DNA from 2 places in the Streptomyces sp. NPDC048270 genome. Region 2 is predicted to be linked to the other one. Evidence: riboswitches for the same ligand, from Rfam matches in the RefSeq annotation. Region 2 holds a riboswitch; the other holds the start of a gene.
What was found. Region 2 has a riboswitch for S-adenosylmethionine ahead of AB0D66_RS29990 (aminotransferase class V-fold PLP-dependent enzyme). Riboswitches for the same ligand answer to the same signal wherever they lie in the genome.
Positions count from the first base shown of each region.

Region 1: it holds a riboswitch for S-adenosylmethionine, as region 2 does, so the genes downstream of both, thrC (threonine synthase) here and AB0D66_RS29990 (aminotransferase class V-fold PLP-dependent enzyme) in region 2, are expected to answer to the same signal.

Region 1 covers NZ_JBEZLV010000027.1:76,760-92,454, reverse strand. The annotation lists gene AB0D66_RS23670 (CBM35 domain-containing protein) at 1-116, shown strand, start outside; gene AB0D66_RS23665 (1-phosphofructokinase family hexose kinase) at 121-1,044, opposite strand; gene nagA (N-acetylglucosamine-6-phosphate deacetylase) at 1,145-2,308, opposite strand; gene AB0D66_RS23655 (ROK family protein) at 2,308-3,240, opposite strand; gene AB0D66_RS23650 (extracellular solute-binding protein) at 3,406-4,710, shown strand; gene AB0D66_RS23645 (DUF3263 domain-containing protein) at 4,791-5,027, shown strand; gene otsB (trehalose-phosphatase) at 5,114-5,962, shown strand; gene AB0D66_RS23635 (trehalose-6-phosphate synthase) at 6,409-7,764, opposite strand; gene AB0D66_RS23630 (glucosyl-3-phosphoglycerate synthase) at 7,811-8,761, opposite strand; SAM riboswitch class I at 8,947-9,098, shown strand; gene thrC (threonine synthase) at 9,116-10,390, shown strand; gene AB0D66_RS23620 (MoaD/ThiS family protein) at 10,427-10,702, shown strand; gene AB0D66_RS23615 (cold-shock protein) at 11,109-11,315, shown strand; gene groL (chaperonin GroEL) at 11,618-13,240, shown strand; gene AB0D66_RS23605 (phosphoribosylanthranilate isomerase) at 13,389-14,006, shown strand; gene AB0D66_RS23600 (beta-glucanase) at 14,076-14,819, shown strand; gene AB0D66_RS23595 (serine/threonine-protein kinase) at 14,838-15,695, opposite strand, start outside.
Region 2 covers NZ_JBEZLV010000049.1:20,037-35,731, reverse strand. The annotation lists gene AB0D66_RS29995 (ferredoxin) at 133-738, opposite strand; gene AB0D66_RS29990 (aminotransferase class V-fold PLP-dependent enzyme) at 752-2,164, opposite strand; SAM riboswitch class IV at 2,383-2,499, opposite strand; gene trpD (anthranilate phosphoribosyltransferase) at 2,590-3,654, opposite strand; gene AB0D66_RS29980 (ubiquinol-cytochrome c reductase cytochrome b subunit) at 3,820-5,451, opposite strand; gene AB0D66_RS29975 (Rieske 2Fe-2S domain-containing protein) at 5,448-6,503, opposite strand; gene AB0D66_RS29970 (c-type cytochrome) at 6,500-7,309, opposite strand; gene AB0D66_RS29965 (heme-copper oxidase subunit III) at 7,386-8,006, opposite strand; gene AB0D66_RS29960 (hypothetical protein) at 8,206-8,610, shown strand; gene AB0D66_RS29955 (Ig-like domain-containing protein) at 8,661-9,905, opposite strand; gene AB0D66_RS29950 (cytochrome c oxidase subunit 4) at 10,023-10,421, opposite strand; gene ctaD (cytochrome c oxidase subunit I) at 10,418-12,148, opposite strand; gene coxB (cytochrome c oxidase subunit II) at 12,145-13,119, opposite strand; gene AB0D66_RS29935 (aminotransferase class V-fold PLP-dependent enzyme) at 13,403-14,803, shown strand; gene AB0D66_RS29930 (carbohydrate kinase family protein) at 15,226-15,695, opposite strand, start outside.

The DNA.
Region 1 (15,695 bases), on a different contig from region 2:
CCAACACGTACTCGATCGTCCAGCTCAAGCAGGGCTCGAACACGATCAAGATCTCGTGTGAGACGGGCAACCAGTGCGACGTGGTCCTCGACCAGCTGTGGCTCGAGAAGGAGTAGGGCCCTAGTCGGCCCGCGTGACCTTCACCGACCCCCGTACCTCCTCGTAGGTGCGGGGGTCGAACTCTCCCGCCGCCGGGGCGTGCACCGTGGCCGCCGACAGGGCGACCGCGCGGGTCAGCCGCTCCGGCCAGTCCAGGCCCTCGGCCAGGGCCGACAGCAGCCCGGCCACGGCGGAGTCGCCGGCTCCGGTGGGGTTGCCGGCCAGGGCGCGCGGCGGGGCGGCCCGCCAGGCGCCCTCGGGGGTGGCGGCCAGCAGGCCGTCCGGACCGAGCGAGGTGACCACGGCGTGGGCGCCCCGGCGGCGGGCGTCGCGGGTGGCGGGCAGCGGCTCGCGCGAGCCGGTCAGCTCGGCGAGCTCGGCGGCGTTCGGCTTGATGATCTCGGGGCGGGCGGCGACCCCGCGGCGCAGGGCCTCGCCGCTGGTGTCCAGCAGGACCGGGACCCCGGCGGCGCGGGCGGCCCGTACGAGCACCGCGTACGCGCCGACCGGCACGCCGGGCGGCAGGCTGCCGCACAGGGCCACGGCGCGGGCCCCGGCCGCCAGCAGCTCCTCGTACCGCTCCAGGAAGCGGGACCACTCCGCGGCCGTGATCAGCGGGCCCGGCTCGTTGAACTGCGTGGTGTCGCCGGAGGCCTCGTCGACCACGGCGACGGTGCGCCGGGTGGTGCCCGCGCAGGGGACCAGCGCGTCCACCACGCCGGGGGACCGCTCGAGCAGTCCCCGTACGACGGCGCCGACCGGCCCGCCCGTGAAGCCCGTCGCGGTCACCTCGTGGCCGAGGGCGGCCAGCACCCGGGCCACGTTGACCCCCTTGCCGCCGGGGCGCTCGGAGACGTCGGCGACCCGGTGCGAGGCGTGCGGGAGCAGCCGCGGCACGCGGTAGGTGACGTCGAGCGCGGTGTTGAGCGTGACGGTCAGGATCATTGGGCTCCCCCGGGTCTGTTGCTGCCGGGATCATGCCAAAGAGAAAGCGGTCGGCCCAGTCCTGCGGGCCGACCGCTTGCCGTCTACAGCCGGTTGGCCGTCAGACACCCCGCTGTACGGGCGGGCTGACGATCCATTCGCCGCGCCGCATGACGCCCCGGACGTCGAACTCGGCGTCCAGGACGACGAGGTCGGCGTACTTGCCGGGCTCCAGCGAGCCGATCTCGTCGTAGAGCCCGATCAGCTTGGCCGGGTTGGCGGAGATCGCCTGGACCACGGACTCCACGGGCAGCTTGTCGACGGTGACCGAGCGCTTGAAGGCGGTGTCCAGGGTCAGCGTCGAGCCGGCGATGGAGCCGCCCTCGACGAGCCGGGCCACGCCGTCCTTGACCTCGACCTCCAGCGGGCCCAGGTGGTAGGTCCCGTCGCCGAAGCCGGCCGCGTCCATCGCGTCGGTGATCAGGGCCACGCGGTGCGCGCCGGCGTGGTGGAAGGCGAGTTCCAGCGCCGCCGGGTGCAGGTGGGTGCCGTCGTTGATCAGCTCGACGGTGATCCGCTCGTCCTCCAGCAGCGCCGCGATCGGGCCGGGTTCGCGGTGCGCGAGGCCCGGCATCGCGTTGAAGAGGTGGGTGGCCACGGTGGCGCCCGCGTCGATGGCGGCGCGCGTCTGCTCGTACGTGGCGTCCGTGTGCCCGATCGCGGCGATGACGCCGTGCTCGGCCAGCAGCCGTACGGAGTCCAGGCCGCCCGGGAGTTCGGTGGCGAGGGTGAACATGCGGGCGGAGCCGTGCGCGGCGTCGATCAGCTTGCGGACCTCGGCCGGGTCGGGGTCGCGGAGCAGGTCGGCCTTGTGGGCGCCCTTGCGGCAGGCGTTGATGAACGGGCCCTCGAAGTGGATGCCCGCGATCTCGCCCTGCTGGGTGAGTTCGGCGAGCAGTCCGGCGCGGCGGGCCAGTTCGTCCAGGTCTCCGGTGACGGTGGAGGCGACCAGGGTGGTGGTGCCGTGCTCGCGGTGGGTGCGGACGCCCTTGAGGACCTCCTCGGCGGTGCCGGAGGTGAAGGAGGCGCCGCCGCCTCCGTGGTTGTGCATGTCGACGAAGCCGGGGACGATCCAGTGCCCGGCCAGGTCGACGACCCGCGCGCCCTCCGGGGCACTGCCGGCGATGCGGTCGCCGTCGACGATGACCCTGCCGTTGGCCACGGTTCCGGTGGGCAGCACCACCCTGGCGCCGGAGAGAACAGTGCTGTGCGCGCTTCCGGACATCAGGCAGGTACCTCCGTGGCGAGTAGGTCCCAGGCGAGCAGCCCTGCGCCCAGGCATCCGGCGGTGTCCCCGAGGGCCGCCGGAACGATGTGGGGCAGCCGCTGGAACGTCACGCGCTCCTCGACGGCCGCCCGTAGGGGTGTGAACAAGGTTTCCCCCGCCTCCGCCAGCCCGCCACCGATGATCAGAGTGCTCGGGTCCAGCAGGGTGATCGCGGTGACCAGGCCGTCGGCGAGGGCGGCGATGGCGGCCAGCCACACCTCGCGGGCGCGTGCGTCCCCGGATTCGACGGCCTTGGCGCAGTCAGCCGCATCAGCCTCGGGTTCGCCGCTGGCGGCGGCCCAGGCGCGGGAGACGGCGGAGGCGGAGGCGAGCGTCTCCAGGCAGCCGTACTGGCCGCAGCCGCAGGCGGGGCCGCCGGGGCGGACCACGATGTGGCCGATCTCGCCCGCGTAGCCGTGCGCCCCGGCCTCGATGCGGCCGGCGATGCCGATGGCCCCGGCGATGCCGGTGCCCAGCGGTACGAAGAGGAAGCGGTCGGCGCCCCGGCCCGCGCCGATGCGCCCCTCGGCGAGGCCGCCCGTGCGCACGTCGTGGCCGAGGGCCACCGGGATGCCGCCGAGCCGGCTGCTGAGCAGGTCCCGCATGGGTACGTCGCGCCAGCCCAGGTTGGCCGCGTAGACGGCGATGCCGTTCTCGGCGTCGACGATGCCGGGGACGGCGACTCCGGCGGCCGAGGCGGCCTGTCCGCAGCGCTCCCGGCCGATGTCGAGCAGCTCGGCGGCGAAGTCCTGGATCGTCTCGACGACGGCGTCGGCGCCCCGCTCGCGGCCGGTGGCGCGGCGCGCCTCGTGCAGCAGGGTGCCGTCGGCGGCGACCAGGGCGGCCTTCATCCCGGTGCCGCCCACATCGAGGGCGATGACGTGTTTCACGGGTTTCACGGGGGACAGTCTCGCGTGCTTCACGGGGAAAGGTCTAGTCCATTGAGGGGATTTGTTGAGTGGCCATACAAATTCGGGACCAAGGATGTGGACCAGCGGCCAAAGTGGTGTAGACCTTACGTGGATCGTACGTACAACTAGGGGTGGACGAGAACTGTGAACCGCCGATACCTGCGCCTGGCCGCGTCCGGCGCCGCACTGTGCCTGACGGCCGTGACACTGACCGGCTGCGGCGCCGTCGGCGGACTCACCGGGGACAACGAGGTGACCCTGCGGGTCGTGGCGGCCGAGTACGGGGACAATCCGCAGAACTCGTCGGCCACCTACTGGAAGACGCTCGCCGAGGACTTCGAGAAGACCAACCCGGGGATCAACGTCGAGGTCAGCGTCTACTCCTGGTCCGAGGTCGACGCCAAGGTCGCCGAGATGGTCAAGGCGGGCAAGGCCCCCGACATCGCGCAGATCGGCGCCTACGCCGACTACGCGGAGGCGGGCAAGCTCTACACCGCGGACGAGCTGCTCTCCGTGAAGACCGAGGCCGACTTCCTCGGGCCGCTCGCCGACGCCGGCAAGGTCAAGCGGATCCAGTACGGCCTGCCCTTCGTGGCCAGCACCCGGCTGCTCTTCTACAACGAGAAGCTGCTGGCCGATGCCGGGGTCATCCCCAAGGACGCCAAGAACGGCTGGCAGCCCAAGAGCTGGACCGAGCTGGAGGCGGCCGCGAAGAAGCTCAAGGGCGCGGGCGTCCCCACCCCCTTCGCGCTGCCGCTGGGCCGCGAGGAGGCCCAGGCCGAGACGATGATGTGGATGCTGGCGGGCGGCGGCGGCTACACCGACAACGAAGAGCAGTACTCGATCGACTCCACCGAGAACGTCAAGGCGCTGGAGTTCCTCCGGGACAAGATGGTCGGCCAGGGCCTGACCGGGTCCGTCGAGCCCGGCAAGCTGGACCGGCAGGCGGCCTTCGACGCCTTCACGAGGGGCGAGGTCGGCATGCTCAACGGGCACCCGACGCTGATCAAGCAGGCGGCGGGCAAGGGCGTGAAGTTCGGCATGGTCACCATGCCCACCGCCGACGGCACCGAGCACTCGGCGATGGGCGTCGCCGACTGGGTGATGGCCTTCAAGAACGGCCACCGCAAGGAGTCCGGGAAGTTCCTGGACCACCTCTACGAGGCGAAGAACGTGACCGCCTTCACCGGCATGTACGACCTGCTCCCGGTCACCACCACCGGCTACCGGGCCGCCCAGGCCGGGGCCGCGGGCGGGACCGCCCCGCAGCTGAAGACCTTCCTGGACGCCCTGCCGTCCTCGCGGCTCTACCCGGTGGGCAAGAAGTCCTGGGCGGGCGTCAGCGAGGACATCAAGCAGAACATCGGCAAGACCGTCGAGCCGGGCGGGCAGCCGGTGAAGGTGCTGGAGGAGATCGCGACGAAGGCACGAGCGGCCGACCCGCGCTGAGCCGGGCCGGGGCGGGCCGGGGGTGGGGCCCGGCCGGGGCGGGCCGGGCCGGTGTCGGTGGGCGGCGTTAATCTGGCGGTATGACGGACGACGGGCGGCTGACGGCCACGGAGGCCGCGGTGCTCGCGTACGAGGGACGCACCTGGCCCGGGCCGGGGGCCAAGGAGCGGGCGATACGGGAAGGGCTGGGGATGACCCCGGTCCGCTACTACCAGCTGCTCAACGTGCTGATGGACGATCCCCGCGCGCTGGCCCACGCCCCGGGCACCGTCAACCGCCTGCGCCGCATCCGCGAGGCCCAGCGGGCCAGGCGGTAGCCGGGCCCCGCCCGGACCGCCCTGCGCGGACCGCGACGTGGCCCGCGCCATAGCCGTGGTCGGGCGGGCCCGTTAGGGTCGTCCATATGGGGAGCCATCCGCACGACTTGCCGATGCCCGTCACCGCAGCGGGACGCGAGGGCCTGGAAGCCCTGCTCCGCGCGCCCGGCCGTTCCGTGGTCGCGCTGGACTTCGACGGCACGCTTGCCGAGATCGTTCCCGACCCGGACCAGGCACGGGCCCATCCCGGAGCCGTACCCGCCCTGGCCGCGCTGGCCCCCGAGGTGGCCTCCGTCGCGGTGATCACGGGCCGGCCGGCGGGCGTCGCCGTCCGCTACGGGGGCTTCGCCGGGGTCCCCGGACTGGAACACCTCGTCGTCCTCGGCCACTACGGGGCCGAGCGCTGGGACGCCGTCAGCGGGATCGTGCACGCCCCCGCGGAGCACCCCGGGGTGGCGGCGGTCCGGGCCGAACTGCCCGGCTTCCTGGACTCCATCGGCGCCTGGCAGGGCACCTGGATCGAGGAGAAGGGCCGGGCGCTGGCCGTGCACACGCGGCGCGCCGCGGACCCGGAGGCGGCCTTCGCGGCCCTGCGCGAACCGCTGGCCGAGCTGGCGGCGCGGCACGGGCTGATGGTGGAGCCGGGCCGGGCGGTCCTGGAGCTGCGGCCCCCGGGGATGGACAAGGGCGTCGCCCTCACGGAGTTCCTGGCGGAGACGGGCGCGGAGGCGGTGCTGTACGCGGGCGACGACCTCGGCGACCTGGCCGCGTACTCGGCGGTCGAGAAGCGGCGGGCCGACGGGTTGCCGGGGTTGCTGGTGTGCAGTGGCTCCGCGGAGGTGCCGGAGCTGGCTTCGCGGGCCGATGTGGTTCTGCCCGGGCCTGGTGCGGTCGTCGCCTTCCTCGCCGCCTTGGCCGCGGCCGCAGCGACCTGACCCGGCCGGGCCAGCCCCAGCCGGGCCGCGGCCGCAGCGACCTGACCCGGCCGGGCCAGACCCAGCCTCCGGCACCTCGCCGCCGCCCCGCCGCTGTCGGGGGCCCGGCCCCCGCGCCTCAAACGCCGGCGGGGCTAGGTTTGGCTTCGGTTGGGCTGGTGCGGCGCCGTTGTCGGGGGCGCTGCCCCCGAGCCCCCGCGCCTCAAACGCCGGCGGGGCTGACTTTGGCTTCGGCTGGTCTGGTTGGCCTTGGTGGGGCTGTGATGCGGGCGGCGGGACAATCCAGCCTCGCCGGCGTTTGAGGCGCGGGGTCTGGGGCGGAGCCCCAGGAGGTTGGGCCGGAGCCGGGGATCCGCAGGCGGACCCGGAGGGGCGGAGCCCCCCAGGGGGCCCGGCCGTGGCGCCGCCGGCCGGGCCCGGGCTTTGGGGGGCGAGGCTGCCGCAGGTCAGGGCCGCAAGGCTGCGAGTTGGGCTTCGAACCAGGCCGTGGGGGGAAGGGCCGTCGCCGACGCGGCCAGCCGCTTCGTGCGTTCCGCCCGCTCCGGCTCCGGCATGGCCAGCGCAGCGTGCAGCGCCGCGGCCGTCTCCGTGACGTCGTACGGGTTCACCGTCAGCGCGTCGCCCCGCAGCTCCTCGTACGCCCCCGCCCCCCGCGACAGCACCAGCGCGCACCCCGCCTCCGACACCACCGGGATCTCCTTCGCCACCAGGTTCATCCCGTCCCGCACGGGGTTCACCAGCGCCACGTCCGCCATCCGGTAGGCCGCCAGCGACCGCGCGAAGTCGTCCTGCACGGACACCAGCACCGGCTGCCAGTCCGCCGTCCCGAACTCCTCGTTCACCTCCGCCGCCAGCTCCCGCACCGCCTGCGTGTAGTCCCGGTACACCTTCAGGTCCTGCCGCGACGGATAGGCGGACGCCAGGTGCACCACCCGGCCCCGCCACTCGGGGTGCTCGGACAGCAGCTCCCGGTACGCCAGCAGGCCCCGCAGGATGTTCTTCGACAGCTCCGTCCGGTCCACCCGGACGATCGCCTTGCGGTCCCCGACCTCCGCCCGCAGCTGCGCCAGCTTGTCGTCCACCTCCGGCCGGTGCGCCAGCGCCCGCAGCTCGTCCGCGTCCACGCCCAGCGGGAACACCGCCGCGTTCCCCCGGCCCGCGCCGTCCAGGAAGGCCGACGCCCAGGCCCCGGTGTGGAAACCCACCACGTCCGCCCCGAGCATCCCGTCGAGCAGCTGCTCCCGGACGTCGTCCGGGAGCATGGACAGGTACTCCTTCGACGCCCACGGCGTGTGCGTGAAGTGCGCGATCCGCAGGTCCGGCCGCAGGGCGCGCAGCGCGCCCGGGACCAGTGCCAGGTGGTAGTCCTGCACCAGGACGGCCGCGCCCTGCGCCGCCTCCTCGGCCAGCGCCTGCGCGAAGGCCTCGTTGTAGGCGACGTACGACGCCCACTGCCGCCGGAACCGCGCGTCGAAGACGGGCTCGCGCGGGACGTCGTACAGGTGGTGGTGGGTGAACCACAGCACCGAGTTCGCGATGCCGTTGTACGCGTCGTCGTACACCGTGGGATCGATGTCCAGCATCCGGACGCCCGGTTCCGAGACGCCCCGGCGGACCGCCTCCCGGTCCGCGTCCGACAGTGCCGCGCAGATCCACAGCGCGTCCGGCTGCCGCGCCAGCGCCGCGGAGAGGCCGGAGACGAGGCCGCCCCCGCCGCGCCGGGCGCTGAGCGTGCCGTCCGTGTCGAGGGCGTACGAGAGCGGGCCGCGGTTCGCGGCGACGAGTACCTGTGATGCAGCCATGTCGCGAACCTAGCCCGACCTGGCCTCGCGCAAACTTCCGAAGCCGTCAGGCCGCGTGCCGCCGGGTGTACTCCTCGACCTCCCGCATCGGCGGCCGCTCCTCGGTGTCCACCGGGTACGTGCGCGGCACGAAGCCCTCCGGCCCGCGCTCGAACTGCGTCAGCTCCGGCCGTACGAGGTGGCCGCGCGAGAGCCGCAGCTGCGCGGTGCGGTAGATCGCCGCGGCCATCCGGCCCAGCGCCTGCCCGTCCTGGTGGCGGTGCAGCCGTACGCCCACGTCCACCTGGGCCAGTGCGTCCAGCCCGACCGTGTGCAGCGCGTCGACCAGCAGGCCCAGCTCGACCCCGTACCCGACGGGGAAGGGCAGCCGCTCCAGCAGGGAGCGGCGCACGGCGTACTCGCCGCCCAGCGGCTGGACGAAGCCGGCCAGCTGCGGCCAGTGCAGGTTGAGCAGCGGGCGGGCGACCAGCTCCGTGACCCGCCCGCCCTGGCCCGGCGCATCCCCGAGCGGGCGGTCGTACATGGCCTTGACGAACTGCACGTCCGGCTCGGTCAGCAGCGGTCCCACGATCCCGGAGACGAAGGCGGCCGAGAAGTCCCGCAGATCGGCGTCGACGAAGCAGACGACGTCCCCGGTGGTGGCCAGCAGGGAGCGCCACAGCACCTCGCCCTTGCCGGGCAGGGCCGGGATCCGCGGCAGGATGTCGTCCCGGTGGACCACGTGCGCACCGGCCTTCGCCGCGACCTCGGCCGTAGCGTCGCTGGAGCCCGAGTCGATCACGACCAGCTCGTCCACCAGCGGGACCGGCAGCCCCTCGACCAGCTCCCGGCGGATCACCTCGACGATCGCGCCGACCGTCGCCTCCTCGTCGAGTGCCGGCAGCACCACGCTGACCGTGGTCCCAGCTGCCCGTTTGCGGTCCAGCAACTGGTCGAGCGGTCGGTCGGCGGCGGACCAGGAGCGGTCGGCCAGCCAGCGCTCCACCTCTTCCAGCACTCTGAGCACTCCCTGCGGCTTGGTCGGATTGACCGAAAAGTGATCCATCTCGCGGTTCGGACGCCTGTCTCAAGCGCCCGGACCTTCGGTTACAGTCTTGAACAACGCGCAGGACCGCCGCATGCCGGGGGGCCTCGCGTACAAACGCACCGGCGCGCCACAGAGCGCGTGTGCCGGTGCCATACCGCTCATCCAGAGGGGCAGAGGGACACGGCCCGTTGAAGCCCCGGCAACCCTCCAGTCGGTTCTCGCGATGCGATACGCATCCTGCGGGGCCCCGGCTAGGGAAGGTGCCAATTCCGTCTCATGGCGAAGTGCGCCATGGGGAAGATGAGGAGAAAGGGCCTCGCCATCATGGCTGCACAGACTGCCTCCACCTCTGTCGATCTCGGACCTGCCACCGCGCTTTCCTGTCGCGAGTGCGGTACCCGTTTCGAACTCGGTCCCCTCTTCGCCTGTGCGGAGTGCTTCGGACCTCTGGAAGTCGCCTACGACCTCCCCACCGGCGATCCGGCCGCCCTGCGCGCGGCGATCGAGGCCGGCCCGAACAACATCTGGCGCTACGCGCCGCTGCTGCCGGTCCCCGCGGACGTGGCCTCCAAGCCCAGCCTGAACCCGGGCTTCACCAAGCTCGTGGACGCGGCCAACCTGGCCAAGGAGCTCGGCGTCACCGGCAAGCTCTACGTCAAGGACGACTCCGGCAATCCGACGCACTCCTTCAAGGACCGCGTCGTGGCCATCGCCGTCGAGGCCGCCCGCGCCTTCGGCTTCACCACCCTGTCCTGCTCCTCCACCGGCAACCTGGCCGGCGCCGTCGGCGCCGCGGCCGCCCGGGCCGGCTTCCGCTCCTGCGTGTTCATCCCGCACGACCTGGAGCAGGGCAAGGTCGTCATGGCCGGTGTGTACGGCGGCGACCTCGTCGGCATCGAGGGCAACTACGACGACGTGAACCGCTTCTGCTCCGAGCTCATCGGCGACCCGCTGGGCGAGGGCTGGGGCTTCGTCAACGTCAACCTGCGCCCGTACTACGGCGAGGGCTCCAAGACCCTGGCGTACGAGATCTGCGAGCAGCTCGGCTGGCAGCTGCCCGACCAGATCGTGATCCCGATCGCGTCCGGCTCGCAGCTGACGAAGATCGACAAGGGTCTGCAGGAGCTGATCAAGCTCGGCCTCGTCGAGGACAAGCCGTACAAGATCTTCGGCGCCCAGGCCGAGGGCTGCTCCCCGGTCTCCGCCGCCTTCAAGGCCGGCCACGACGTGGTCCGCCCGCAGAAGCCGAACACCATCGCCAAGTCGCTGGCCATCGGCAACCCGGCGGACGGCCCGTACGTGCTGGACATCGCGCGGCGCACCGGCGGCTTCGTCGAGGACGTCAACGACGAGCAGGTCGTCGAGGCCATCAAGATCCTCGCGCAGACCGAGGGCATCTTCGCCGAGACCGCGGGCGGCGTGACCGTCGGCGTCACGAAGAAGCTCATCGAGAACGGGCAGCTCGACCCGGCGCTGACCACCGTCGTCCTGAACACCGGAGACGGCCTCAAGACCCTGGAGGCGGTCGCCGCGGACAGCGGCCAGACCGCCACCATCCGCCCGAGCCTGGACGCGTTCCGCGCCGCCGGCCTGGCCTGACCCCCACTCCCGCACGACCGGAAAGGCAGTAGCGCCATGAGCGTCAACGTCCGCATCCCCACCATCCTGCGCACCTACACCGGCGGTCAGGCCGAGGTCCCGGCCGAGGGGGCCACCCTGGCCGAGGTCATCGAGTCCCTGGAGAAGAGCCACCCGGGCATCGCCGCGCGCGTCCTGGACGACCAGGGCAAGCTGCGCCGCTTCGTCAACGTCTACGTGAACGACGACGACGTGCGCTTCGAGGGCGGGCTGCAGGCCGCGACGCCGGACGGGGCGGGCGTCTCGATCATTCCGGCCGTAGCCGGAGGCTGACTCCCCGGCACGGCCTGCCGCTGACACGCGAAACCGTAATTACCCCCTCCGTTAATAAGCGGAGGGGGTAATTCTGTTTGATTGCGCGCGGTAGAGTTGGGGAAGTCCCCTCCGCTGCTCTTGCCCGCCGCATATGAACGGGTCGCGTCAGGGTCGACATCGGGTCAATGTGCAAGTGAGGTATGGGGCTTTGGCGAGATATGCCGGGCCCGAGTTGCCCTGGAATATGCCAGATTTTCACTCTATTTCTGTGTTTCCCCGTGTCCAGAATTCTCGTCGGATTGACCTGTTGCAGACAGCACCGGCGCGGATACATTCAGCCTCGGTCGACGCGTTCCGACGCAAGTGATGACCCGGGATCGCGAAGTGCGTTCCTGCGCAAGGGCCAGTAATAGGGGAGTTAGGCATGGCTCAGGGCACCGTCAAGTGGTTCAACGCGGAGAAGGGCTACGGCTTCATCGCGGTCGACGGTGGTGCGGATGTGTTCGTCCACTACAGCGCCATCCAGATGGACGGGTACCGCACCCTTGAAGAGGGTCAGCGGGTCGAGTTCGAGATCTCGCAGGGCCAGAAGGGTCCGCAGGCGGACATGGTCAAGCTCGCACTCGGCTAGTCCCGGCGCGATCGACCGCCCACGCGTACAGGAGGGGCCCACATCCCGGACACGGGATGTGGGCCCCTCGCGTGTCTGCGGTGTGTTCACTGGGGTGTTCCCCCAAGCCGCTTGCACTCGCGGGGGTCGAGTGCTAATCATTGGCGTTAGCACTCTCCTGGTGAGAGTGCTACTGAACAAGGACCGGGTCGGTGAGGCCCGCAGGGTCCGGCGGGAAGGAACCGCCGGGCACGCAGGCCGTCCGTCGCGGGCGCGGGCGCGGTCCTGGAGCAATCCACCGCTGTCCGGGAGGACCACTTCAGATGGCCAAGATCATTGCGTTCGACGAGGAGGCCCGCCGCGGTCTCGAGCGTGGGATGAACCAGCTCGCCGACGCCGTCAAGGTCACCCTTGGCCCCAAGGGTCGCAACGTCGTCCTTGAGAAGAAGTGGGGCGCCCCCACGATCACCAACGATGGTGTCTCCATCGCCAAGGAGATCGAGCTCGAGGACCCGTACGAGAAGATCGGCGCCGAGCTGGTCAAGGAAGTCGCCAAGAAGACGGACGACGTCGCCGGCGACGGTACGACCACCGCCACCGTGCTCGCCCAGGCGCTCGTCCGCGAGGGCCTGCGCAACGTGGCCGCCGGCGCCAACCCGATGGCCCTCAAGCGTGGCATCGAGAAGGCCGTCGAGGCCGTCTCGGGCGCCCTGCTCGAGCAGGCGAAGGATGTCGAGACCAAGGAGCAGATCGCTTCCACGGCCTCCATCTCCGCCGCCGACACCCAGATCGGCGAGCTCATCGCCGAGGCCATGGACAAGGTCGGCAAGGAAGGCGTCATCACCGTCGAGGAGTCGCAGACCTTCGGTCTCGAGCTCGAGCTCACCGAGGGCATGCGCTTCGACAAGGGCTACATCTCGGCGTACTTCGCCACCGACATGGAGCGTATGGAGGCGTCGCTCGACGACCCGTACATCCTGATCGTCAACTCCAAGATCGGCTCGGTCAAGGACCTGCTGCCGCTCCTGGAGAAGGTCATGCAGTCCGGCAAGCCGCTGCTGATCATCGCCGAGGACGTCGAGGGCGAGGCCCTGTCGACCCTGGTCGTCAACAAGATCCGCGGCACCTTCAAGTCCGTCGCCGTCAAGGCCCCGGGCTTCGGCGACCGCCGCAAGGCCATGCTCGGCGACATCGCCATCCTCACCGGTGGCACGGTCATCTCCGAGGAGGTCGGCCTCAAGCTGGAGAACGCCGGTCTCGACCTGCTCGGCCGCGCCCGCAAGGTCGTCATCACCAAGGACGAGACCACCATCGTCGACGGTGCCGGTGACAGCGACCAGGTCCAGGGTCGCGTGAACCAGATCCGCGCCGAGATCGAGAACTCCGACTCGGACTACGACCGCGAGAAGCTCCAGGAGCGCCTCGCGAAGCTGGCCGGCGGCGTGGCCGTCATCAAGGCCGGTGCCGCGACCGAGGTCGAGCTCAAGGAGCGCAAGCACCGCATCGAGGACGCCGTTCGCAACGCGAAGGCGGCCGTCGAGGAGGGCATCGTCGCCGGTGGCGGCGTGGCCCTGCTCCAGGCCTCCGCGGTCTTCGAGAAGCTCGAGCTCACGGGCGACGAGGCGACCGGCGCCAACGCCGTGCGCCTGGCCCTGGAGGCCCCGCTGAAGCAGATCGCCGTCAACGGTGGTCTCGAGGGTGGCGTCGTCGTCGAGAAGGTGCGCAACCTGCAGATCGGTTGGGGCCTGAACGCCGCGACCGGCGAGTACGTGGACATGATCGCCGAGGGCATCATCGACCCGGCGAAGGTCACGCGCTCCGCGCTGCAGAACGCCGCGTCGATCGCCGCGCTGTTCCTGACCACCGAGGCCGTCATCGCCGACAAGCCCGAGAAGGCCGGTGCCCCCGCGGGCGGCGGCATGCCGGGTGGTGACATGGACTTCTGATCGGCCCCTGGCTGATCGGCTGTTCTCGAACGAGGGCGGCACTCCCTGCGGGGGGTGCCGCCCTCGGGCGTTGTCCGCGGGCCGGACCGCCGGCGGCGATCCCCACCCCGTTGTCGTCCATCCGGTCATTCTGAGGTTGACTACCGATATGACGGAACCGTTCATCAAGATCTGCGGGCTGCGGACCGCGCAGGACGTCGACGCCGCCGTCGGCGCCGGAGCCCACGCCGTCGGGTTCGTCTTCGCCCCCGGCAGCCCCCGTACCGTCGACGCCGCCACCGCGCGCGAGCTGGCCGCGCGGGTGCCGGCCGGGGTGCTCACCGTGGGCGTGTACCGCGGGCAGCCGGTCGGCGATGTCCGGCGGCTCACCGAGGAGAGCGGCGTGCGCGCCGTGCAGCTGCACGGCGACGAGGGGCCGGAGTACTACGGGGAACTGCGCGCCGCCGGGCGGACGCTGATCCGGGCCACCGCCGCGCACGTCGCGCGCTGCGGGGAACTGGGCGAGGACCTGCTGCTGCTCGACGCCCCCGACCCGGGCTCCGGCAAGCCGTGGAACTGGGGCTCCGCGGAGTTCACCCCTCCCGAGGGGCGCTGGCTGCTCGCGGGCGGGCTCACCCCCGCCAACGTCCGGGAGGCCGTGGAGGCCACCGGCGCCTGGGGCGTGGACGTCTCCAGCGGGGTGGAGCGCGAGCGCGGTGTGAAGTCCCCGGAGCTGATCCGCGCCTTCATCGAGGCGGCCCGCGGAACGGCCGCCACCCTTCGCTGAGCGTGTTCATGTGATTACTCCCAGCGAGAACGCGGGCGTGATCCGGGCCGACGCGGGCAGAACACCCCCATGGTCACGGACACGCTCGCATGGCTGCGGCGCCTGACGCGCCGCCTCGCCCCGGGCGGTGGGGACGACCGCGGACCGGTACTGCCCGCGCCCCGCCGCACACCCGTCTTCACCGCCGACTTCTCCTCCGCCACCCAGTGGATCGCGGGCCGCTCCTGGGCCTATCCCGACGGCGGCCCCACCAACCCGCGCGACAACAAGCTCGACCACCTCGTCGCCGATCCCGCCTACAGCCGCGGCGGCGTCTTCCGGGCGACGCCCCGCCCCGACGGCAACTGGGACACCGGCCTGCTCACCACCGAGGGCAGCGACGAGGGGTTCGCGCTGCGCACCGGCGACGTGCTGGAGGCACGGGTCAAACTCCCCGTCGAGGTGGGGGCCTGGCCCGCGATCTGGACCTGGCGGGACGGCGGCCAGGAGATCGACGTCTTCGAGTACCACCCCGACAACCCGGACCTGCTGGAGTTCTCCAACCACGTCCGCGAGGGCCACTGCTACCACCGCGACCCGTCGGTGCGGCCCGGCGCCTGGGTCGACCTCAAGGTCGAGTTCGGCAGGAACTCGGTCGTCTGGTGGGTCAACGGCGCCCGCGTCCACGCCGACCGCAAGGGCGTGGGCCGGTCCTGGTGGGCCTACCTGATCGTGAACCTCTCCGTGTCGGCGGGCCGCTACCACCCGGCGCCCGGCCCGGACGTGACGGAGATGTCGTACGAGGTCTCGCGGCTGAGGGTGTACCGCCGCTGAACCCCGGCGCCGGGTGCCTCAGGCCGCGCGCCAGACCGTCATGTCGGCGGTGATCCAGTCGGGCAGGCCCTTCAGGCGGACGACCGACTTGATCTGGATCACGAGCAGGGCGATGTCCCCCGACGGGTGCCGGACGCAGATCTCGCTGCCGGGCGCCGTCGCGGCCAGCGGGAGACTGTGCTGGGTACTGGCCTTCGTGAGGAGGGCGCAGTTCTCCAGGCTGCCGCTGCCGGGGTCGGCGTACAGCAGGGTGAACACGCTCTCGTCGCTGACCAGCTCGCACTGGGTCTTCCCGCACTCCATGCGGATGTCCCCGGTGCGGTCCTCGCGGCTGACCGGCTCCTTGATCCCGATCGAGCTCTCCTCGCCCAGGCGCACGAAGGGGTACGGGTGGGGCTTGGGCGGAGTGGACGCCTTGGCCGAGGCCTTGGGCGCGGCCGAGGACGACCCGGCGGCTCCCGCGTCCTTGCCGCTCCCCAGGCCCTGCGCCCCGGAGGCCGGGCCGGGGGACTCGGCCGCCTCCCGCGCGCGCACCCGGTCCGCCGCGTCCCCGACCCAGGTCAGGCCGGCCAGCAGGAGGGCGACCGCCGTCACCACCGAGGCGGCGGTCAGAGCCGCACGCCGCCTGCGCCTGCGCCGCTCCTCCGGGGTGAGCGGGGCCGTCGGCGGCGGCTGCCAGACCATCGGCGCCGGCGCCTGCGGGGCCAGCGGCCGGGTGTGGACGGAGGTGGGCTGGGGGACCGGTGGCGGGACCGCCACCTCCGGTCCCGCCACCTCCCGCCAGACGGCCGGTCCGCCGCCCGCGTCGGCGTCCTCGCCCAGCTGCCGCCTGCACGACGCCACGATCTCCGCCGGGGTGGCCCGTTCCTCCGGGTC
Region 2 (15,695 bases):
AGACACTCCGGAGCGGCCCCGGCCCAACCCCCGACCCGGGCAGGTCGGGGATCGGCTTTCCGGTAGGAGCGGGCTCGACCCGGGTGGGTGGGGGGGTCCGGGGTCAGCGGTCGGCGCGGCCCCGCCCCCCTGCTAGGCCCCCCGCAGGGGACACGGCAGGGGGTCGTCCGAGGTTGCCGGGCGGCCTTCGGACAGCCAGAAGAGGTAGTGGCCCAGGTCTTCCGCCAGGCCTCCGTCGATGTACGCGACGTACTCACGGGCCCCGCCGGCCGCCTCCCGTTCCTCCGCCCGGCTCGAGACCGACCACGTACGGTCCAGCGCCGCGGCCCACTCCCGGACCCGGCCCCGCTCCCGCCACCAGTCGCGGACGAGCTCCGGGGTCCAGTGGTCGTCACCGTCGCAGGCGTACCCCACCATCGGGTCCTGCGCGACCGCGCCCAGCAGCGCCAGCGCCTGCGCCGCGTCACGGGGCTGCCGGTAGACGAACTCGGCGCCCCACTCGTCCTCGTAGAGCACGTGCGCGGGGGCGATCAGCCGGCCCATCCAGCAGCTGTCGGTCCCCGCCCCGTAGAACGGCCCCGGCACGTTGCGCCAGTCGCGTTCCGCCCAGCGTTCGGGGCGCTTGTTCCACCATTCGCCGCGGAATTCCGGGGAGGGCAGCCACGTGCCGCCGTCCGGCGCGGGCAGCGGCCCGCTCTCCGCGGCCCGGACGGATGGCAGGGGGTCCCAGTAGCTCATGGTCGACAGCCTGTCACACGGCCGGGACGCAGCGGCCTTCCTCGGTGCGGTACTGCCACTTCGCCCCGTCCTCGACGAGCTCCCGCACCGCGCGGACGAAGCGCTCCACGTGCTCGTCGGGGGTGCCGGCGCCGAAGCTGACGCGGATCGCGTTCAGCGAGCGCTCCCCCGGGGCCGCCTCCGGCGCTCCGCACTCGCCCTGCGCCTGCGGCTCGCTGCCCAGCAGGGTGCGGACCAGCGGGTGGGCGCAGAACAGGCCGTCGCGGACGCCGATGCCGTACTCGGCGGACAGGGCGGCCGCGAAGTGGGAGCTGTTCCAGCCGTCCACCACGAAGGAGATGACGCCGACCCGCGGGGCGTCGTCGCCGAAGAGCGAGAGGACCCGGACCGCCGGGACATCGGCCAGCCCCTCGCGGACCTTGGCGATGAGGTGGCGCTCGCGGGCCACGAGGGCGTCGAACCCGGCTTCCTGCAGGGCGCGGCAGGCCGAGGCGATGGAGTAGACGCCGATGACGTTCGGGGAGCCGGCCTCGTGGCGGGCGGCCGTGGTGTGCCACTCGACGTCCACACCGCCGTCCGCCCGCCGGGCGACCTTGCGGGAGGCGCCGCCGCCCGCGAGGTACGGCTCGGCCTCCTGGAGCCAGTCCGCGCGCCCGGCGAGCACGCCCGAGCCGAAGGGGGCGTACAGCTTGTGCCCGGAGAAGGCGACCCAGTCCACGTCCAGGTCCCGGACCGAGACGGGGTGGTGCGGGGCGAGCTGGGCGGCGTCCAGGACGATCCGCGCGCCGTGGGCGTGCGCGGCCGCGGCGAGCTCCTTGACCGGCCACAGCTCACCGGTGACGTTGGACGCGCCGGTGACACAGACCAGCGCCGGGCCGTACGGCTCGCGGTCGGCGAGCGCCCGCTCCAGCGTGGCGACGGCCTCGTCCGGGGTGCGGGGCGCGTTGAGGTAGGTGACCTGCGCGTCCGTCCACGGCAGGAGCGAGGCGTGGTGCTCGGTCTCGAAGACGAAGACCTGGCAGCCGGCCGGGAGGACGGCCGCGAGCAGGTTGAGGGAGTCGGTGGTGGACCGGGTGAAGACCACCTGGTCGGCGGGGCGGCAGTCGAGGAACTCAGCGACCGTGGCCCGGCTCTGCTCGAAGAGGTCGGTGGAGAGCTGCGAGAGGTAGCCGGCGCCGCGGTGGACGCTGCCGTAGTACGGGGCGTACGCGGCCACGTCGTCCCAGACCCGCTGGAGCGCCGGGGCGCTGGCCGCGTAGTCGAGGGCCGCGTAGGTGACCTCGCCGCCGGTGACGAGCGGGACGGTGACGTCCCGGCCGAGGACCGCCAGCGGCTCGGCACAGGCGGGGTTCTCGGCGGAGGCGGAAGCGGAGGCGGAGGCGGAGGCGACGGAGGTGGCGACGGCGGCGTTCAGGGATGCGGACATGGCGGAATCTCCCGGCAGGCAGGGGTGAATGGCTTCGGTGTGCCCGTACGCGGCTACGGCGCGGCGCCGTGCTCAGGGGTACGGGAAGTCCTCGGAACCGGACGGGGGTACGCGGAAGCAGCCCTGGTCCGAGGGTGGAAGAGGGGCGGAGTCGCCCTATCGCATTCGCTTGCTCACGGAAAACGCTCCTCGAGAGACCAGGACCCCTGGTGTCGAGGGATCCGCGCTTGCCGTAGACCTCGCTGCCTACGGCCTGGTCATCACCCGGGGCACCCCGCCACGGAAGGAGGGTTGCCGGACAGCAAGCCGGGGCCTAAACGCTGTCACTCGTGACCTGGTCAGCATCCTGCCACAAGATCCCCCGCGCGCAAGACCCCGGTCCACGATGCGGACCGGGGCCGTGGCCGAAAACGCGCGGCGGTGGCTCAGGCGTTGCTGGCGGCCACCCACCGCTCGAGCGCCGCGCGGGCCGCGCCCGAGTCGATCGACTCCGCCGCCCGGGCGATGCCCGCCGCGATCTGCTCCTCCAGCGTGCCCGTGCCCGGGTCCAGCGCGACCAGGGCCGCCGCCGAGTTCAGCAGGACCGCCTCGCGGACCGGGCCGGTCTCGCCGGCCAGCAGACGGCGGGCGACGTCGGCGTTGAACGAGGCGTCGGCGCCGCGCAGCGCCGACACGTCGACCAGCGGGATCCCGACGTCCCGGGGGTCGAAGGGCTGCTCGGAGACCTTGCCGTCGCGGACCCACCACACCCGCGAGGTGGCCGTGGTGGTCAGCTCGTCCAGCCCGTCGTCGCCGCGGAAGACGAGCGCGGAGGAGCCGCGCTCGGCGAGCACGCCGGCCACGATCGGAGCCACCCGGGGGTCCGCGACGCCCGTGGCCTGTGCGCGGACCTGTGCGGGGTTGGTCAGCGGGCCCAGGAAGTTGAAGGTGGTGCGGATGCCCAGCTCCTTGCGGGCCGCGGCGACGTGCCGCAGCGCCGGGTGGAACTTCACGGCGAAGCAGAAGGTGATGCCGGCTTCCTCGACGACCTGCGCCACCCGGGCGGGGGTGAGGTCCAGGTTGACGCCGAGCTTCTCCAGCACGTCCGAGGAGCCGCTCGCGGAGGACGCGGCCCGGTTGCCGTGCTTGACCACCTTGGCGCCCGTACCGGCCACGACGATCGCCGACATGGTGGAGATGTTCACCGTCTTGGCCCCGTCGCCGCCGGTGCCGACGATGTCCACCGTCCGGCCGGGCACCTCGATGAGGTTGGCGTGCGCGTACATGGCCCGGACCAGGCCGTTGATCTCGGCGACCGTCTCCCCCTTGGCCCGCAGCGCGACCACGAAGCCGGCGATCTGGGCGTCGGTGGCCTCCCCGCGCATGATCCGGTCCATGGCCCAGGCGGTGTCCTCGGCACTCAGGTCCCGGCCGCTGAGCAGGGCGTCGAGAACGCCCGGCCAGCCGCGGGCCGCCACGCTGTCGCCGCCTGCCGGGGTCGCAACGTTCATGGTCCGCTCCTGCTGTCGTGGCCCGCCGGTGCGGGGGCCCACGTCGAATGGGAAGGGCTTCAGCCTATCCAGCCCCGGGGACGGCGAAGAGCCCCGTCCAGACACTGGACGGGGCTCTCGCCGTGGCGACACCGGGACTGACCGGAACCAGTCCCTCAAACGGGATCAGTGGTGGCCGTGGCCGCTCTGGATCTCCTTGTACTCCTCCACCGTGGGCTTCGGAATCTGGTTGTTCTCGGCGTAGAAGCCCTTGCTGAGCTTCGCGCGCAGCTTCTCGCTGAGCCTCACCTTGCGCTCGACGCCGTTCTCGTCGACCGTCGGGCCGACCTCGATCGGCTGGTACTGCGTGTACGAGGTGAGCGTGTGCAGCTTGTCCTGCGAGAGCGGCTCGTGGACCTCGACGAACTCACCGTGCGGCAGGCGCTTGATGATGCCGGTCTCGCGACCGTGCAGCACCTTGTCCCGGTCCCGGCGCTGGAGGCCGAGGCAGATCCGCTTGGTGGCGATGAAGGCGAGGACCGGGACGACGAAGAAGCCGATCCGGACGAACCAGGTGATCGAGTTGATCGAGAGGTGGAAGTACTGCGCGAACATGTCGTTTCCACCGCCGATCAGCAGGACGATGTACTCCGCGATCCAGGCGACACCGAAGGCCGTACGGGTCGGGACGTTGCGCGGGCGGTCCAGCAGGTGGTGCTCGCGCTTGTCACCGGTGACCCAGGACTCGATGAACGGCCAGACGGCGATCGAGCACAGCACCAGCGGGAAGAGCAGCAGCGGGATGAACACGCCCAGGACGAGCGTGTGGCCCCACAGGTTGATCTCCCAGCCGGGCATGGCACGGATCAGGCCTTCCGGCATACCCATGTACCAGTCGGGCTGCGCACCGGTGGACACGTGGTCCGGGCGGTACGGGCCGAGTGCCCAGATCGGGTTGATCGTGGCGATCGCCGCGATGGCCGAGATGACACCGAAGACCAGGAAGAAGAAGCCTCCGGCCTTGGCCATGTAGACCGGCAGCAGCGGCATGCCGACGACGTTGTTGTTCGTCTTGCCGGGGCCGGGGAACTGGGTGTGCTTGTGGTAGAAGACCAGGATCAGGTGGGCCACCAGCAGGCCCATCATGATGCCGGGCAGCAGCAGGATGTGCACCGAGTAGAACCGCGCGACGAAGTCGCCGCCCGGGAACTCCCCGCCGAACAGGAACATCGACAGGTACGTGCCGACGACCGGGACGGACAGGATGGCGCCCTGCATGAAGCGGACACCGGTACCCGACAGCAGGTCGTCCGGCAGCGAGTAACCGGTGAAACCGGTGAACATGCCGAGGAACAGCAGCAGGAAGCCGAAGATCCAGTTGACCTCGCGCGGCTTGCGGAACGCGCCGGTGAAGAAGACGCGCATCATGTGCACGATCATCGCCGCGACGAAGATCAGCGCGGCCCAGTGGTGGATCTGGCGGATCAGCAGGCCGCCGCGGACGTCGAAGCTGATGTCCAGGGTCGAGGCGAAGGCCTCGGACATCATGACGCCCTGCATGGGCACGTACGAGCCGTGGTAGACGACCTCGTTCATGCTCGGGTGGAAGAACAGCGTCAGGTACACACCCGTGAGGATGATGATGATGAAGCTGTAGAGGCAGATCTCACCCAGCATGAAGGACCAGTGGTCCGGGAAGATCTTGCGCATGTTGGCCTTGGCCAGGCCGTAGATGCCCAGGCGGCCGTCCGCCCAGTCGGCCACGCGCTCGCCGGCGGGCGCTTTGCGCGCCTTGGTGTCAGTGGTCGCAGTGCTCATCCGCGCTCCCAGAATGCAGGACCGACGGGCTCTTCGAAGTCGCCGAGCGCTTCGAGGAAGCCTTCGTCATTGACACCGATCCGCAGCTGCGGAAGCGCGTGACCGGCCGGGCCGAAGATGACACGGGCGCCGTCGGAGAGGTCGAAAGTGGACTGGTGGCACGGGCAGAGCACGTGGTGCGTCTGCTGCTCGTACAGGCTGATCGGGCAGCCGACGTGGGTGCAGATCTTGGAGTAGGCCACGATCCCGTCGTGGGACCACTCCAGCTCCTGCTTGTCCTTGATGTCGTCCGGCTGGATGCGGACGATCATCAGGGCGGCCTTGGCGATCTGGACCTGGAAGTCGTGCTGGTGCTCGTCCAGGCCTTCCGGCCTGGCGAAGGTCAGCGAACCGACCAGCACGTCCTCGGGACGCAGCGGCTCGTTCGTGTTGTCGTTGATGAGCAGCTTGCCCTTGGCCCACAGGGTCTTGCGCAGCTTGTCCTCGGGCAGCGGGCCCAGGTCGCGCATGATCATCACGGCGGAGAGCGGCAGCATGGCCAGCGCGCCCAGCATCGTGTTGCGGATCAGCGGGCGGCGGGCGATGCCCGACTCCTGCGCACCGTCGCGGAAGTCCTGCAGGACCTGCGCCTTGACCTCCGGCGGAGCGGCGATCTCGTGGCGCTCGGCGGCGACCTCCACGTCGGACATCAGGGTGCGGGCCCAGTGGACCGCGCCCGCGCCGATGCAGAACAGCGCCGCACCCAGGGTCATGCCCAGCGCGAAGTTGAGCGCGCTCACCTTCCCGATCGGGAAGATGTACACGATCTTGTCGACCGGGAAGATCACGTAGGAGGCGATGAAGGCCACCGTGGCCAGCATCGACAGCGTGAACAGCATCGCGACGGTGCGCTCGGAGCGCTTTGCCGCCCGCTCGTCGATGTCCTGGATGCGCGGCTTGTGGACCGGCAGGCCCGGGTCGGCGAACGGGTCGTCCGCCACCGCCACGGCACCGTGGTGCGCGTCGCCCTGCTCGCTCGGCAGGTGCTTCTCTTCGGGAATGTCTTGACTCATGACTTCTTGGCCTTAGCGGTGTGGGCCGCGACCCAGACGGCAACAGCGATCAGCGCACCCAGACCGAAGATCCAGCCGAACAGACCCTCGGAAACGGGACCGAGGCCGCCGAGCTTGAGGCCACCGGGGCTGGTGGACTTCTCGCCGTTGACGTTCTCGAGGTACGCGATGATGTCCTTCTTCTGCTTCTCCGGCATGGTGCTGTCCGGGAAGGAGGGCATGTTCTGCGGGCCGGTCAGCATGGCCTCGTAGATGTGCTTCGGCGAGACGTCCTCAAGGTTGGGGGCGTACTTGCCGTTCGTCAGTGCGCCGCCCTCGCCGGTGAAGTTGTGGCACTGCGCGCAGTTGTTGCGGAACAGCTCACCACCGTTGGCGATGTCGGCACCCGCCGGGTCGTACTGCTTCTCGGTCGGCGTGATCGGACCGGCACCGAGGGAGGCGATGTACGCCGCCAGCTGGTCGATCTGCGCCTGCGAGTAGATGTTGGGCTTCTTCGGCACCTGGGCGCCGGGCTGCTGGGCGGGCATGCGGCCCGTGCTCACCTGGAAGTCGACGGCCGCGGAGCCGACGCCGACCAGGCTCGGGCCGTCAGAGGAACCCTGACCGCCGGTTCCGTGGCAGCTTGCGCAACCCACGGCGTAGAGCTTCTTGCCCTCCTCGATGGCGAGGGACTGGGCGGTTTCATCGGCCTGCGCCTTGCCCGCGGGGGCGAAGGCGGCGTACAGCCCCCCAGTGGCCGCCAGCGCGAGGAGTAGAACGACGACCGCCGCCAGCGGATGGCGTCGTCGTGCGGAGAGCTTTTTCACGGATTACCCCGGTGTCAGGATCTTCTGCGTCGGTGTTTCTGGATGGAGTGCCGGGTCGGGCCCGGTGACGTGTTCGCTACTTGATCAGGTAGATCGTGGCGAAGAGGCCGATCCAGACGACATCGACGAAGTGCCAGTAGTAGGACACGACGATGGCCGACGTGGCCTGTTCGTGGGTGAACCTCTTGGCCGCGTACGTCCGGCCGAGGACCAGCAGGAAGGCGATGAGACCGCCCGTCACGTGCAGACCGTGGAACCCGGTGGTCAGGTAGAAGACCGAGCCGTACGGACCGGACGAGAGGCTCATGCCCTCGTGCTTGACCAGCTCGGTGTACTCGAACACCTGGCCGCCAATGAAGATCGCACCCATGACGAACGTGATGATGAACCACGTCCGGAGCTTCTTCACGTCACCGCGCTCGGCGGCGAATACGCCGAGCTGGCAGGTGAGCGAGGAGAGCACCAGGATCGTCGTGTTCGTCGCCGAGAAGGGCAGGTTCAGGCTCGACGCCTGTTCTGTCCAGTACTCGGCGCCTGTCACGGATCGCAGGGTGAAGTACATCGCGAAGAGGGCCGCGAAGAACATCAGCTCGGAACTCAACCAGATGATGGTTCCGACGCTGACGAGGTTCGGCCTGTTGACCGTCGGGTGCGCGTGCCCGGTATCTACTGTCGTTGCTGTCGCCACGACCGACATTATGTCGGTCGCTTATCCCGCCCTCACCCCGGGGGGTGCCGTTCGGAGTGTCCGGGGCGTGTGCAAGGCCCGAACGGCCCATCAGATGAGCCAATGAGCGTCTCCTGCGAGGGTGTCCGAACGGATGTCGACAGCGCATCGGGAGGAGTAGCATCCCGCGCAACATCAACGTGATTCACGTGACACGTGGAGGAACGAAATGCGGGCGACTGCGCGGGTTCTGGTCTACAGCGACGACGCGGGCACCCGGGAGCAGGTGCGGCTGGCGGCAGGGCGCAGGCCGGCCGCGGACCTGCCGCCGGTGGAGTTCCTGGAGTGCGCGACGCTGCCGGCGGTCCTGACGGAGCTGGACGCGGGCGGCGTGGACGTCTGCGTGCTGGACGGCGAGGCGGTTCCGGCCGGGGGCATGGGCGTGTGCCGGCAGATCAAGGACGAGATCTTCCGGTGTCCGCCGGTGCTGTTGCTGATGGGGCGCCCCCAGGACGCCTGGCTGGCCACCTGGAGCCGCGCGGACGCCGCCGTGACCCTTCCGGTGGACCCGGTGGAGTTCGCGGACGCGCTGGCGGCCCTGCTGCGGTCCCGGCTGTCCTCCTCGGCCGCCTGACAGGGCGTCCGCGGGCCCACGGGTTCCGTGGGCCCGGCGGCGGGCCGGGGTCAGACGGTGGGGCGCAGGCGGGCCTGGTCGACGGGGCTGCGGCCTTCCTGGGTGCCCTTGAGCAGGGCGCTGCCCTGGCGCCAGTCCTTCCAGTCCATGTTCCAGTCGCCGAAGCCGTTGCCGAAGATGTCCATGTCGTCGCCGATGCTGTTGATCACTTCGACGAGGTCGCCCTCGGTGATGTTCTCGTAGAACCAGGCGGCGTTGCCGGTGCTCATGCCGGTGCAGCCGTGGCTGACGTTCGCATAGCCGTGCGAGCCGATGGACCAGGGCGCGGCGTGGACGTATTCACCACTCCAGGTGACGCGAGTGGCGTAGTAGACGGGCAGGTTGTAGTACTCGCTGCCGCCGATGCCGACGGAGTCGCCGCGCATCCGGACGAAGTACTGCTTGCCGAGCACCACCTTGATGCCGTTGCGGGTGGAGAAGCCGGGCTTGCCGGTGGTGATCGGAATGGAATTGATCACTTCTCCGTTGCGCTTGAAGGTCATCCAGTGCGAGGCGGCGTCGGTGGTGACCTCGACGCGGTCGCCGATCTCCAGCTTCAGCGGCTTGGCCGCGGCTCCGTAGAGGTGGTCCTGGATCCGGACGCCCTCCAGGTTGCTCCGTACGGAGATCTCCGTGTTGGCGGGCCAGTACTCCTTGGGCCGGTAGTGGAGCTTCTTGTCGTCGACCCAGTGCCAGGCGCCCTCGACGCCGGCGGGGGCGCTGACGAGGAGGCCCCTTTCGATGACGCCGCGGGCGGCCTTGTCCTTGACGGGCTCGCTGAGGTCGGCCGTGAGGGGCTGTCCGACGCCGTATTTGCCTTCCTCCGGCCCGAATTCGACCTTCAGGACACCTTTGGCCGGGGTGGTCTCGAACGTGAGCGTGCGCTGCCCTGGAGCGCCCTCGGCGTTCTCGGTGCTGACGGTGATCGTGTAGCGGACACCCGCGGCCATGGACACCGTGTTGTGCCAGCGGTCGCCCTTGGCGGAGAGTTCGCCCGCCAGGCGGCGTCCGTGGGTGTCCACGACGGTGACGTCGGTGATCCGTGCCTCACCCCCCTTCGTCGTGACTTCGAGGGGCTTGTCGGGGTCCACCGGCCGGCTGCCGGCGGCCTGGTTGAAGGCGACGTGCCCGCCCGCGTCGTACGGGCGGGCTGACAGCGGGTTGTCGCCGGACCCGCATGCGGTGGCGCCGGCCCCGAGGGACGCGACCAGCAGGGAGCAGCTGAGTACCGTCCAAAGACGCGGTGAGTGCTTCATGGAGCCAACGCTATGAAGATATGACAATTAGGGCGCGCGGAGTGACTGCAAACGAGGGGCCCGGACTCCTCCGAAGAGGTGTCCGGGCCCCAGGTTCACTGCGTGTCACGGGTCTCGCTACTGGTTCTGGTTCTCACCGCGGTAGTACTCGTACACCCAGCCCCACAGGCCGATCAGGATGATCGGGGCCGAGAAGTACATGAGCCACCAGCCGAAGATGACGCCCATGAACGCGAGCGCGCCACCGATCGCCAGCGAGAGCGGCTGCCAGCTGTGCGGGGCGAAGAACCCCAGCTCGCCGGCCTCGTCGGCGACGTCGGCCTCCAGGTTGTCCTGGGCCATCTCGTCGACGCGCTTGGCCGTGAAGGCCAGGTAGTAGCCGATCATGACCGTCAGACCGAAGGTCAGGAACAGCGCGGTGGTGCCTACGGGCTCCTTCGACCACACGCCGTACACGACGGCCATGATCAGAACGAAGAAGGAGAGCCAGAGGAACATCTTGCCCTGGATCTTCACTTGCCGGCCTCCTTGCCGCTGGTGACGACCTTCGCACCGGGGTGGTCCTCGAGGTGGTCGAGGGCCGCGATCTCCGGGTGGTGCAGGTCGAACGCCGGGGACTCGGAACGGATCCGCGGCAGGGTGAGGAAGTTGTGCCGCGGCGGCGGGCAAGACGTCGCCCATTCGAGCGAACGCCCGTAGCCCCACGGGTCGTCGACCTCGATCTTCTTCCCGTACTTCGCCGTCTTCCAGACGTTGTACATGAAGGGCAGCATCGACAGGCCGAGCAGGAACGAGCTGATCGTCGAGATCGTGTTCAGCGCGGTGAACCCGTCGGCGGCGAGGTAGTCCGCGTAACGGCGCGGCATGCCCTCGGCGCCCAGCCAGTGCTGCACCAGGAAGGTGCCGTGGAAGCCGATGAACAGCGTCCAGAAGGTGATCTTGCCCAGACGCTCGTCCAGCATCTTGCCCGTGAACTTCGGCCACCAGAAGTGGAAGCCGGAGAACATCGCGAAGACCACGGTGCCGAAGATCACGTAGTGGAAGTGCGCGACGACGAAGTACGAGTCGGAGACGTGGAAGTCCATCGGGGGCGAGGCCAGGATGACGCCGGTCAGACCACCGAAGGTGAAGGTGATCAGGAAGCCGACGGCCCAGAGCATCGGTGTCTCGAAGGACAGCGAGCCCTTCCACATGGTGCCGATCCAGTTGAAGAACTTCACACCGGTCGGTACCGCGATCAGGAAGGTCATGAAGGAGAAGAACGGCAGCAGCACACCGCCGGTGACGTACATGTGGTGGGCCCACACCGTCACCGAGAGGCCGGCGATCGCGATCGTCGCGCCGATCAGGCCGATGTAACCGAACATCGGCTTGCGGGAGAAGACCGGGATCACTTCGGAAATGATTCCGAAGAACGGCAGGGCGATGATGTACACCTCTGGGTGTCCGAAGAACCAGAAGAGGTGCTGCCACAGCAAGGCGCCGCCGTTGGCCGAGTCGAAGACGTGCGCGCCGAACTTGCGGTCCGCCTCCAGCGCGAAGAGCGCGGCGGCCAGCACCGGGAAGGCGAGCAGGACCAGGACACCGGTCAGCAGAACGTTCCAGGTGAAGATCGGCATGCGGAACATCGTCATGCCGGGAGCGCGCATGCAGATGATCGTGGTGATGAAGTTGACCGAGCCGAGGATCGTGCCGAAGCCGGAGAAGGCCAGACCCATGATCCACATGTCGGCGCCGATGCCCGGCGAGCGGACGGCGTCCGACAGCGGGGAGTAGGCGAACCAACCGAAGTCGGCCGCGCCGTTCGGCGTGGCGAAACCGGCCACCGCGATGGTCGAGCCGAAGAGGTACAGCCAGTACGCGAACATGTTCAGCCGCGGGAACGCCACGTCGGGCGCGCCGATCTGCAGCGGCATGATCCAGTTCGCGAATCCGGCGAACAGCGGCGTCGCGAACATCAGCAGCATGATCGTGCCGTGCATCGTGAACGCCTGGTTGAACTGCTCGTTCGACATGATCTGCGTGCCCGGACGGGCCAGCTCGGCGCGCATGAACAGCGCCATGACGCCGCCGATGATGAAGAACACGAACGACGTGACCAGGTACATCGTGCCGATGGTCTTGTGGTCGGTGGTGGTGAGCCACTTGACGACCACGTTGCCCGGCTGCTTGCGCCGTACCGGCAGCTCGTTCTCGTACGAGTCAGCTGCGGCGGCACCCTGGGATTCGTTGAGGATGCTCACAGTTTGTTCGTCTCCGCATTCCGGGCCGGGTCGGTCTGCTTGATGCCGGCCGGCAGGAAGCCGGTCTGACCCTTCTCCGCCAGCTCCTTCAGGTGCGCCCGGTACTCCTCGGGCGAGACCACCTTGACGTTGAAGAGCATCCGGGAGTGGTCGACGCCGCAGAGCTCGGCGCACTTGCCCATGAAGGTGCCTTCTTGGGTCGGGGTGACCTCGAAGACGTTGGTGTGGCCCGGGATGACGTCCTGCTTGAACAGGAAGGGGACCACCCAGAAGGAGTGGATGACGTCGTTCGACGACAGGATGAAGCGGACCTTCTCACCCTTGGGCAGGTACAGCGTCGGCCCGGGGTTGTTCGTGTCCGCGTTGCGGTCGCCGGGGACGCCCTTCTGGTAGACGCCTTCGGCGCCCTGGGGGAAGTCCTTGGCGAAGCGGTCCGGGATGGAGGCGAGTTCCTTCGGAACCTCGCCCGCCTTCGGGGTGGCCGCGTCGCCGTCGACGTTCTCGATGTAGTTGAAGCCCCAGCTCCACTGGAAGCCGACCACGTTGATCGTGTGCGCCGGCTTGGCGGAGAGGGAGAGCAGCTTCGACTCGTCACGCGCGGTGAAGTAGAAGAGCACCGAGACGATGATGAGCGGGACCACGGTGTACAGCGCCTCGATGGGCATGTTGTACCGGGTCTGCGGGGGGACCTCAACCTTCGTCCGGCTACGCCGGTGGAAGATGACGCTCCACATGATCAGGCCCCACACCAGGATGCCCGTGATCAGCGCGGCCGCCCAGGATCCCTGCCACAGGGAGAGGATGCGCGGCGCCTCCTCGGTGACCGGAGTCGGCATTCCGAGGCGGGGAAAGTCTTGCCAGTTAAGCGAGCAACCAGTGGCGGTCGCCAGGACCGCGCCCGCAGTCAGCGCCTGCAGCAGCTTCCGCCGCATCGGGCGCCGCGGCGAGCGGTCGGAGCCGTAGGGACTCACGTAGCGCCTTCCCGAGAGTCTCGGCCCGCGCGGCCGGCCGCGGCCGTGTTCGGGTCGGTCGCCGGCCCTGACGCAGGCAGGGGTTTGGATGTTTATGCGGACCAAACCCTACTGGACGCTATTTGGGGTCGCGCGGGGAGGGTGCCCAACGCGCCGCTACTGCCCCCGAAGGGATGGATCCGCCGTCCGGGGGATGCTGCGAGTGGCCCTGAATGGCGGCCTCCGGAAGACATATGACGGCCCCTGACCTCGGGCGCTCCCGGTCGCCGGTTAGCGTGCCCGTATGCCGTACTTCGACACCGCGTCCGCCGCCCCGCTGCACCCCGTGGCCCGGCAGGCGCTGCAGGCCTCCCTGGACGAGGGCTGGGCCGATCCCGCCCGCCTGTACCGGGAGGGCAGGCGGGCACGGCTGCTGCTGGACGCGGCGCGGGAGGCGGCCGCGGACGCGGTGGGCTGCCGGGCCGACGAGCTGGTGTTCACTCCTTCGGGGACGCACGCGGTTCACACGGGGGTCGCGGGGGTCCTCGCGGGGCGCCGGCGCGCCGGGAGCGGGCTGGTGGTGTCGGCGGTCGAACACAGTTCTGTACTCCACGCGGCGCAGGCTCACGAGAGCGCCGGGGGCCGGGTCACCGAGGTCCCGGTGGACCGGTACGGCGCGGTGACGGCCGCCGGTTACGCGGGGGCCCTGGGCCCGTCGACCGCGCTGGCCTGCCTCCAGTCCGCCAACCACGAGGTGGGCACGGTCCAGCCGGTGGCGGAGGTGGCCGTGGCCTGCGCGGAGGCGGGGGTCCCGCTGCTGGTGGACGCGGCGCAGTCGCTGCCGTGGGGGCCGGTGGAGGGCGCCTGGTCCGTGCTGGCCGGGAGTGCGCACAAGTGGGGCGGGCCGCCGGGGGTGGGGCTGCTGGCCGTGCGCAAGGGGGTCCGGTTCTCCCCCCAACACCCCTCGGACGAAAGGGAGTCGGGCCGCTCCCCCGGCTTCGCGAACCTTCCCGCGATCGTGGCGGCGGCGGCGTCCTTGCGGGCCGTGCGGGCCGAGGCGGACGCGGAGGCGGCCCGGCTGCGGATCCTGGTGGACCGGATCCGGCGGCGGGTGGTCCGGCTGGTCCCGGACGTGGAGGTGGTCGGCCATCCGGACCTCCGGCTGCCCCACCTGGTCACGTTCTCCTGCCTGTACGTGGACGGCGAGATCCTGCTGCACGAGCTGGACCGGGCCGGGTACTCGGTCTCGTCGGGCTCCTCGTGCACGAGCTCCACACTGACCCCCAGTCACGTGCTGCGGGCGATGGGCGTGCTGTCGGAGGGCAACGTACGGGTCTCCCTGCCGCCGGGGACCACGGCGGAGGAGGTCAACGGGTTCCTGGAGGTGCTGCCGGGCGCGGTGTCCGGGGTACGGGAGCGGCTGGGTGTGACCGAGCCGGTCGCGGCGGCCGGGGAGGCCCCGGAGGGCGGCCAGGCACCGGAGTCCCTGGAGCTGGACGCGCTCGGGCTGCGGTGCCCGCAGCCGGTGATCGAGCTGGCCGCGGCGATCGGGCGGGTGCCGGTGGGGGGCACGGTCACGGTCGTCTCCGACGACGAGGTGGCCCGGCTGGACATCCCGGCGTGGTGCGGCATGCGGGGCCACGCGTATCTCGGCGAAGCCGAGCGCGAGGTCGGCACCGCCTACACGGTGCGCCGCCTGACCTGACCGCCCCGCCTCCTGGGGCTCCGCCCCCGGCTCCCGTGCCGCAACCCCGGCGGGCCGGATGGGGCGCGCCCCCCGTGTCCCGACCCCGGCTCCGCCGGGCACCGGGCTCCGCCCGGACCCGCGCCTCAAACGCCGGCGGGGCTGGATATGGCCGCTGCCGCCCGTCGGGCGCCGCGTGGTCCGGCTGACGCCGGCCCGAATTCAGCCTCGCCGGCGTTTGAGGCACGGGTCCGGGCGGAGCCCCGGCGACGGGCCCGGCCGCCCGAAGCGCAGGGCTTCGGAGGGGGCGGGCCCGCGCAGCGGGAGGCGTGGGCCCGCCGGCCCGGAGCGCATGGCTTCGGAGAGGCGGGGCCGCGCGGCGGGAGGCGTGGGCCCGCCGGCCCCGAGCGCAGGGCTTCGGAGGGGGCGGGGCCGTGCTGCGGTCAGGCCAGGTGGGCCTTGACCTCGGTGGCGGCCTCGTCGCCGTAGGCCTTGGTGAAGCGCTCCATGAAGTGGGCGCGGGCCAGGGTGTACTCCTGCGTGCCCAGGGTCTCGATCACCAGCGTGGCCAGCATGCAGCCGACCTGCGCGGCGCGCTCCAGGCCGACGCCCCAGCCCAGCCCCGTGAGGAACCCGGCGCGGAACGCGTCGCCGACGCCCGTCGGGTCGACCTTCGCGGTCTCCTCCGGGCAGCCGACGACGATCGGCTCCTCGCCCACCCGCTCGATCTTGACGCCGTTGGAGCCCAGCGTGGTCACGCGGGTGCCGACCTTCGCCAGGATCTCCGCGTCGGACCAGCCCGACTTGGACTCGATGAGGCCCTTCTCGTACTCGTTCGAGAAGAGGTACGTCGCGCCCTCCATCAGGGTGCGGATGTTGTCGCCGTCCATCCGGGCGATCTGCTGCGAGAAGT